Regions from separate parts of the Acidovorax sp. GW823-FHT05D11 genome, predicted to be linked through region 1. Evidence: riboswitches for the same ligand, from Rfam matches in the RefSeq annotation. Region 1 holds a riboswitch; the other holds the start of a gene.

Region 1 (4,366 bases):
AGAACCTTGTTCTTGGACGCCATTGCCTTGAGTTCGGCCAGCGCAGCGGCTTCCGTGGCGGGCCGGGGCAGCGACATCGCGCGGTTGCGCGCGATGGAGCGCGGCACGATGCTCTCGATGAGCGCGCTGCGCGAGGCTTCGCCGATCACGGACAGCATGTGGGCTTCGTCGGCTGCGTCGATGCCGATATGGCGGGGCAGGAACTCGGTGGTGTTCTCGAGTGCGGCGAGGGTGGGCAGGGGGGCTTGGGAGGTCATCGGCGGCGGCACAGTGCAAGGAAACACATTGGCCCGGCGGGGAGGCGCCGGGCCGCGGGGCATTGGAGGGTCAGGCGTTCTTGGCGAACTCGGCGTAGGCGGGTTCGTCCATGAGCGCATCGAACTGCAGCATGTCCGTCACATGGACCTTGAAGAACCAGCCGGCACCCATGGGATCGCTGTTGGCCAGCGAGGGGTCGGCGCGCAGTGCTTCGTTCACTTCGACCACTTCGCCGGTGACAGGCATGTATACGTCGGCCGCGGCCTTCACGGACTCGACCACGCCGGCCACGTCACCCTGGGTGAAGGTCGTGCCGACCTCGGGGAGGTCCACGAAGACCACGTCGCCCAGGGCGTCCTGGGCATGCAGCGTGATGCCCACGGTGGCGGCTTCGTGGTCGGAGATGTCGATCCACTCGTGGTCCTTGGAATACTTGATGGTCATGGGGGAAGCTCCAAAAAAAGGGGTAAACAGAAAAAGTGCCGATGCCAGCCGCCACTTTAGCCGGGCTGGGGCGGTTGCAGAGGGTCAGCCGCGGTGGTAGCGCGCAGGCGTGAACGGCATGGACACCACCTCCATGGGCACGGCCTTGCCGCGCACGATGGCGTTGACGCGCGTGCCGACGGCGGCAAAGGCTGGCGCCACGTAGCCCATGGCCACCGGCTTGTCCACGGTGGGACCCAGCAGGCCGCTGGTCACTTCGCCGATCTTCTGCCCGTCGGGGCCTTGCAGTTCGGTGTGCTCGCGCACGGGCACGCGTTCCAGCGCGACCAGGCCCACGCGCTTGCGCTGCAGGCTGGCGGGGTTGTCGATCTGCGACAGCACCTTGTCGGCACCGGGGAAGCCGCCCGCGCGCGCGCCGCCGGTGCGGCGCACCTTCTGGATGGCCCAGTTCAGCGCCGCCTCGGGCGGGGTGGTCGTGGTGTCGATGTCGTTGCCGTACAGGCACAGGCCGGCTTCCAGGCGCAGCGAGTTGCGGGCGCCCAGCCCGATGGGCTTGACCTCGGGCTGGGCCAGCAGCGCGCGCGCCAGGGTTTCGGCCTGGGACGCGGGCACCGAGATCTCGAAGCCGTCCTCCCCGGTGTAGCCGCTGCGGGTCACGAAGCAGTCGCAGCCCGCAATGGAAAAGTCGCCACCCGTCATGAATACCAGCTTTTCGACGCCGGGTGCCAGGCGCGCCAGGGCGGTGACTGCCTGCGGGCCTTGCAGCGCCAGCAGGGCGTGGTCGGGCATGGGGATGACGTCGCAGCGCTGGCCGATGCGTGCCTGGATGTGCGCGATGTCGCCTACCTTGCAGGCGCCGTTGACGATGACGAACAGGGTGTCATTGCCCTGATTGAAGAACATCAGGTCGTCGATGACCGTGCCTTCGTCGGTGAGCAGCAGGCCGTAGCGCTGCTTGCCCACGGGCAGGTCGATCACGTCGACGGGCATCAGGGTTTCGAACGCGGCAGCGGCGCCGGGGCCGACAAGCTTGAGCTGGCCCATGTGCGAGACGTCGAACAAACCCGCCGCGTTGCGCGTGTGCAGGTGCTCGGCCATCAGGCCGGCAGGGTACTGCACGGGCATGGAGTAACCCGCAAACGGCACCATGCGGGCGCCCAGCTCGGTGTGCAGGGCGTTGAGGGGGGTGGTCAGCAGCGGGGCGGTAGGGGTGGTCAAGGCGGACTCCGGGGCAAATGGTGGCCGCGGCCCCATGGGTCGCGGGATTTGCCCTGCTGTCCGCTTTACCTGAGAGATTCACCGCAGCGCCCTGGCTGGCCGCGCGGCTTGCTCCTTCGGTGGATGGGTGCCGTGCTGCACGGTCCATCTCTCTCCAGCAAGGGAACGCCCGCATCACTGCGGGCGGTTGCCAGTCCTTTTGCCTGAGCGTTCGGCTGCTGCCTGCGCCTTCGGCGGCCCCTTTCGTTGATGGGAAGGGGCTCTCTCCTGACGGCCGCCAGTATATCCGCTGGAAGAAGCCGCGCAGACGCTATTTGATGAACCCGAGCACCTTCGGCAGCCAGGTCGACAGCTGCGGGATGAAGGTCAGCACCACCAGCACCACGCCATGCGCCCACAGGAAGGGCACCAGCTCGCGCACCAGCTGCGACATCGGTACGCGCGAGACGTTGCAGGTGACGAACAGCAGCCCGCCCACGGGCGGCGTGATCATGCCCAGCGTGAGGTTGTAGATCACCACCATCGCGAAGTGGATGGGGTCGATTCCCAGCTTCACGGCCACGGGCGCGAGGATGGGCGCCAGCACCATCACGCCCGGCAGCGGCTCGATGAAGATGCCGAACAGCAGCAGGAAGATGTTCACGATGATGAGGAACATCCACGGCGAGAGGTTCATGCCCACCAGCCAGTCGGCCATCTGCTGCGGAATGCCCTCGATGGTCAGGATCCACGCGAACGCGGCCGACAGCCCGATGATGATCAGCACCGAGGCCGACAGCAGGGCCGAGCGTGCCAGGATGTCGGGCAGCGCCTTCCACTGCAGCGTGCGGTAGACGAACTTGCCGCACACCAGCGCATAGAACACCGCCACCACCGAGGCCTCGGTGGGCGTGAACCAGCCGGCGCGCATGCCGCCCAGGATCACCACCGGCAGCAAAATGGCGGGCAGCGCCTTCCAGGTGGTCTGCAGGATCTCGGCCAGCGGCGGCATCCGGCCGTCGCCCTTGTAGTTGCGCTTCTTGGAGACGTGGAAGTTCACGACGCACATGGCCACCGCGATCAGCAGGCCCGGCAGCAGGCCGGCCACGAACAGCGCACCCACCGACACCGTTTCATCCTGCAGCGCATAGATGATCATGATGATGGACGGCGGGATGATGGGCCCGACGATGGCCGTCGAGGCCGTGAGAGCCGCCGCGTACGAACGGTCGTAGCCGGCCTTGTCCATCATGCGGATCAGCATCGACCCCGGCCCCGCCGCATCGGCCAGCGCCGAGCCCGAGATGCCCGAGAAGAAGGTCAGCGAGACCACGTTGGTGTAGCCCAGCCCGCCGCGCTTGTGGCCCACGAACTGCCCGGCAAACCTCAGCAGCACCTCGGTCAGCGAGCCGCCGCTCATGAGCTCGGCCGCGAGGATGAAGAAGGGCACGGCCATCAACGGAAAGCTGTCGATGCCGGTGAAGGTCTCCTTGAGCAGCACCATCAGCGGGTAGCTCTCGGCCAGGATCAGCGTGGCCGCGGTGGCCAGGCCCAGCGCAAACGCCACGGGCACGCCCATGGCCAGGAACAGGCAGGCCGAAACGATGAGGATGATGGACGCGCTCATAGGGAGGCACTCGCATTCGCATCGAAGTGTTCATCGGCCGCAAAGTTGCGGTCGAGCACGTAGCCGCGCACGATGAACAAAAAGTGCACGATCAGCAGCACGCCGCCGATCAGCATGGCGCTGTAGATGTAGGCGAACGGGATCTGCGTCACGGCCGTCATCTGGAACATGGTGCGCTGCATGTACAGCCAGCCGTACCAGACCATGAAGCCGAAGAAGGCGAACAGCAAGGCCGCGACCACGGCACGCAGGGCGATGGCGCCCGCGCGGGGCAGGGCATCCTGCAGGTTCTCCACCGCGATGTGGCCGCCATAGCGCAGCACGGGGCCGGCGCCCAGGAAGGTCAGCCAGATCATCATGTGGCGCGACACCTCCTCGGCCCATTCGAGCGAGTTGTGGGTGACGTAGCGCATCACCACGTTGGTGAAGATGATGATGGACATGGCCGCCAGCAGCAGGATCAATGCCCAGCGGTTGGCGGCCAGAAAATAGCGTTCGAAGGTTTTCACGGGACGGTCTTGGACAAGGGCGTGCAGGGTCAAAGCAAAAGCGCCCGGCGCCTTGTGTGGGCCGGGCGATGCGGGGCGCGGGTCAAGAGCGGCTCACACAGCCCAGCGAAGCGGTCCTGGCTAGGCGTTGCGTCGCAGACAGTACAACCAGTACGGCAAGACGCAACAACGACGCCAGGAGGGCTGTGTGAGTCGCTCAAAAGAGTTAACGAACGTCCTGGATCTTCTTGATGTTGTCGGCGCCGAACTCCTTGGCGTAGCCCACATAGGCGGGCTTGAGGGCTTCGCGGAAGGCCGCGCCGTCCACCGTCTTGGTGACCTTCATGCCTTG
Region 2 (4,366 bases), 2.4 Mb from region 1:
CCCCGAGGGCGGCGGGCGCGCCAGGAACTGGCCCTCGCCGCCTACGCACACCCCCGCAGGGCGCCTACGCGGCCCGGCTGCCCGTGCCGCCACCATGCAGTGACCGCTTCCGCAAGGAACATCAGGAGAATCCCATGACCTTCATGACCCGCAAGACATTCACCGCAGCCTCCATCGCCTTGATGGCGCTGTGGACCCTCCCGCAGGCGCATGCCGCCACGCAGGGCACCGTCATCGTCCAATCGGGCCAGCCGGAGCGCAGCTACCACGCCACGCAGTACCAGGTGAGGCCCGCGCCCCCTCCCCCGCGCCATGAAGCCGTGCCCCGCCCCCGCCGGGGCCAGGTGTGGGAAGAAGGCCACTGGGAATGGCGTGGCAACCGCTACCAATGGGTGCGCGGCCACTGGGTGCAGGCCCGCGCCGGCCACCAGTATCGCCAGCCGCACTGGGTGGAACGCGAAGGCCGCTGGGAGTTTCAGCGTGGCGGCTGGGACCGTGACGGCGATGGCGTCGCCAACCGCCATGACCGCGACCGGGACGGCGACGGCGTACCGAACCGCCGCGACCAGCAGCCCGACAACCCGCGCCGCAACTGACCCCACGCCCGGCGCGCGCGCCGCGCAGGGCGCCGCCGGTCAGCCCAGTTGAAGTTCGGCGCGCCCCAGGCCGGGAAACTCAGCCACCACCACCGTGCCCGGCGCCACCATCACGGTGCCGGTGCAGGACCCGGTGGTCACCCACTGTCCCGCGCGCAGCCCACCCAGGCTGTGCGCGCCGCCATTGGCCAGCCAGGCGAGCAGGCGCAAGGGATCGCCCGCCGGGTTGCCCCAGCCAGCGTGCCGCACGGCCTGCGCGCCATTCACCGACAGCACCACGGGCTGCCGCATCGGCTGCACCGACTGCGCGCTCTCCGTTCCCGACCCCACGATGAGTGCCCCATGGCAGGCCTGGTCGGCCAGCCGGCTCCACTCGCCTTGCTGCGCCCAGGCGGCGTAGCGCGTGTCGCAGACCTCGATGGCCGCCCGCACCGACGCTACGGCGGACAGCACCTCGGCCTCGCTGTAGGGCTGCGCCCGGGCAGGCAGATCGGCACCCAGTTCGTACACCAGTTCCGCCTCCACACCCAGCACGGCGAAGCCCGCGCAGGACAGGCGCACCGCGCCCCCGCCGGCCATCGCAAACACCGAATCGCGCGCCAGGGCCGCCCGCGCAGGCAGCGCCTGCGGCGACGCCGCGCCCACCTTCCAGCCCGAGATCTCGCCGCGCTCGCGCACCACGGCGTCCTGCACGGCATAGGCCTGGGCAGCGTTCTGGGGACGCAATGCGGCGGGCAGGTCGAGCGGACGGGGCGTGCGCCCCAGGCGGGCCATGGTGAGCACGGCCGCGCTGGTCAGCGGATCAAAGGCGGTATCGGGCATCAAGGCGTCCTGCAGAGAAAGGCGAAGGTTCCGGCGGATTATGGCCAACCCCGTGCCCGCAGCATCAGCAACGATTGCGGTTCATTAGCGCGGACAAAGCGGTTTTTGCGCGATGCGGGCTCCTAGAATGGCCCCCGCAGGAGAGTCAGCGGCCCGCCCGCTTCACCGAAGGCGCAAACTCCCATACACGCTCAGGTCCCGTACTGCACCATTCATCAAAGCCGTCTGGAGAGCCGCTTCGCGCAACGCGAAGCGCACCGAAGGAGCAAACCGCGCGCCATGTGGGCCGCGCGGTGAATCTCTCAGGTACCAAGGACAGGGGGAGCGGCAGCTTGGGCATTCATGCGCCAGCTGCACGCTATTGAATTCATAGCTGCCAGCGCATGTTGTTCTAGCGCCAGAGCCCAGAAAGGCTTTGAAAATCATGCGCGTGATCGTTTTGGGCGCCGGCTTGCTCGGCGTGACTTCGGCTTATTTCCTGCAACAGCGCGGCCACGAGGTGACCGTCATCGACCGCCAGGGTGCGCCCGGCGCCGAGACCAGCTTCGCCAACGGTGGCCAGATCTCGGTGAGCCACGCGGAGCCCTGGGCCAACCCGAGCGCGCCGCTCAAGGTGCTGCAGTGGCTGGGCAAGGAGGATGCTCCACTGCTGTTCCGCCTGCGCGCCGACATGCGGCAGTGGCTCTGGGGCCTGGACTTCTTGCGCAACTGCACGCCGGCGCGCACGCGCCACAACATCGAGCAGATCGTGCGCCTGGGCACCTACAGCCGCGACACGCTGCAGCAGTTGCGTGCGGCCACCGGCATCCAGTACGACCAGCGCACACAAGGCATCCTGCACTTCTATACCAACCCAAAGGAATTCGACGGCGCTCTGGCCCCGGCTGAGCAGATGCGCGCGCTGGGCTGCGAGCGCCAGGTCATCAGCGCCGACGAGGCCGTGCGCATCGAGCCCGCGCTGGCCCACATCCGCCCGCAGCTCGCAGGCGCCACCTTCACGGCCGAGGACGAGTCGGGCGATGCCAACCAGTTCACGCGCGAGCTGGCCCGGCTGTGCGAGGCGGCGGGCGTGCAGTTCCGCCTGGGCCACCACATCACCGCGCTGCGCGAAGCCGGCGGCCACATCGACCATGTGGAAGTGACCAACGCCGAGGGCCGCTTCGAGCGCGTGCGCGGCGACGCCTTCGTGCTGGCCATGGGCTCGTTCAGCCCGCTGCTGGCACAGCCGCTGGGCGTCCGCCTGCCCATCTATCCGGCCAAGGGCTATTCGGTGACCATGCCGGTCAAGGATGCCGGCAAGGCGCACCAGGTGAGCCTCACGGACGACGAGTTCAAGCTCGTGTTCTCGCGCTACACCAGCGAACAGGGTGGCGACCGCCTGCGCATCGCCGGCACGGCCGAATTGAACGGCTACGACCGCCACCTGAACCAGGTGCGCTGCGACGCCATCGTGCGCCGCGTGGAGCAGCTGTTCCCCGGCGCGGGCGATGCCAGCCAGGCCCAGTTCTGGACCGGCCTGCGCCCCGCCACGCCCAGCAACGTGCCGCTGATCGGCGCCACCAAGGTGGCCAACCTCTTCCTCAACACGGGCCACGGCACGCTGGGCTGGACCCACGCCTGCGGCTCGGGCAAGGCCCTGGCCGACATCGTGAGCGGCCGGGTGCCCGAAGTGGACTTTGCATTCCAGGGTCTGCAGGGGTGCGCTCCCGACAAGGCGCTGGTGCCATCGCGCACCACGGCCTGAACGGGAGCACAGCGGGGTTGCAGCACCGCCGCGCAGGCGGCGCTGCCACCACGGGCCAGCGCCCGGCCTACCTGGCAGCGCCCGTGGCGTGCGCCACGAACTGCGCCACGGCCTGCATGTCCTTCTCGCTCATGCGTTCGGCATACGAAGGCATCACGCCGATGCCCGCCTTGAGCGCGCGCAGCACGCGGCCCGCGTCGGGCTTGAGCTCATCCAGCACCGGGCCCACCTGCCCCTCGGCACCGGCGGCCTGCAGCGTGTGGCACACGGCGCAAGCAGGCTGGATCTTGATGAACAGCTCCTTGCCCCGCGCCAGCTCGGCGGCATCCGCCGCCCAGCCGGCACCCGTCCACAGCAGCAGCACGCTCGACATGGCCGCGAGCGCAGGCACGCGCAAATGCTGGAAACCGATGCGCCCCAGCACCAGTGCCACCGCGGATCTGGCACGGCCAGTCCGGGGGGCGCGCTCCCCTCCAGGGGGGAAGGCGCGCAGCGTCTCAGGGGGGCGCCCGGTCACGCTGCGGTCACCGTGACCGCATGGTCGCGCCAGCTCGCGTTGTTGTAGCCGCCCAGGTTTTCCTCGCGCTGCTCGGCCTGCACATTGCCTGCGGCATCGGTGGCGCGGCTGGCCAGCACGTGCGTGCCCGCCGCCAGCGTGACCGGCAGCACGAACTGGCGCCACGCGAACTTGCCCAGATCGGGGCCGATGAGCCGCGCGGCCTGCCAGGTCTTGCCGCCGTCCACCGAGACCTCCACGCCCTTGATGGCCTGCGTGCCGCCAAAGGCCACGCCATGCACCTGCACCTGGCCGGCCTTGAGGGGGCCCTTCTCGGGCAGGGGGCCATTGATCCAGGACTTGACGCCCATCTCCCACACCGACGGCTGGTCGGGGCTGGCCTTGGAGCCGGGGGGCGACATGCGGTAGCCGTGCGACATGATGCGCGCCTGCGACTGGGCGCCGGTGAAGGCCACGCGCTTGACGTACTTGATGTTGTTCACGCCCTGGTAGCCCGGCACCACCAGCCGCAGCGGGCCGCCGTGCGCCAGCGAGATGGGCTCGCCATTCATTTCCCAGGCCAGCAGCGCGTCCTCGGTGGCCTTGATGGGCACGGAGCGCTCCACCAGCACGGACAGCGGGTCCACGCCCTCGGGCAGCTTCTCACCCCCCGTGCCCGTGAGGTAGGCCGCGCCATCGGCGAGCCCG

Evidence for each region. Region 1 has a riboswitch for glycine ahead of gcvT (glycine cleavage system aminomethyltransferase GcvT). Riboswitches for the same ligand answer to the same signal wherever they lie in the genome.
Region 2: linked by a shared signal. The riboswitch ahead of AC3RCE_RS23110 (D-amino acid dehydrogenase) and the one ahead of gcvT (glycine cleavage system aminomethyltransferase GcvT) in region 1 are both predicted to bind glycine.

Annotation. Positions count from the first base shown of each region.
Region 1 is NZ_CM179502.1:2,600,686-2,605,051, forward strand. Features, by position in the region: gene gcvP (aminomethyl-transferring glycine dehydrogenase) at 1-257, opposite strand, end outside; gene gcvH (glycine cleavage system protein GcvH) at 328-702, opposite strand; gene gcvT (glycine cleavage system aminomethyltransferase GcvT) at 787-1,920, opposite strand; glycine riboswitch at 1,967-2,088, opposite strand; glycine riboswitch at 2,102-2,200, opposite strand; gene AC3RCE_RS12165 (TRAP transporter large permease) at 2,231-3,526, opposite strand; gene AC3RCE_RS12170 (TRAP transporter small permease) at 3,523-4,035, opposite strand; gene AC3RCE_RS12175 (TRAP transporter substrate-binding protein) at 4,241-4,366, opposite strand, start outside.
Region 2 is NZ_CM179502.1:5,022,398-5,026,763, forward strand. Features, by position in the region: gene AC3RCE_RS23100 (hypothetical protein) at 144-596, shown strand; gene AC3RCE_RS23105 (2-keto-4-pentenoate hydratase) at 636-1,418, opposite strand; glycine riboswitch at 1,634-1,747, shown strand; gene AC3RCE_RS23110 (D-amino acid dehydrogenase) at 1,843-3,162, shown strand; gene sorU (SorU family sulfite dehydrogenase c-type cytochrome subunit) at 3,230-3,535, opposite strand; gene sorT (SorT family sulfite dehydrogenase catalytic subunit) at 3,676-4,366, opposite strand, start outside.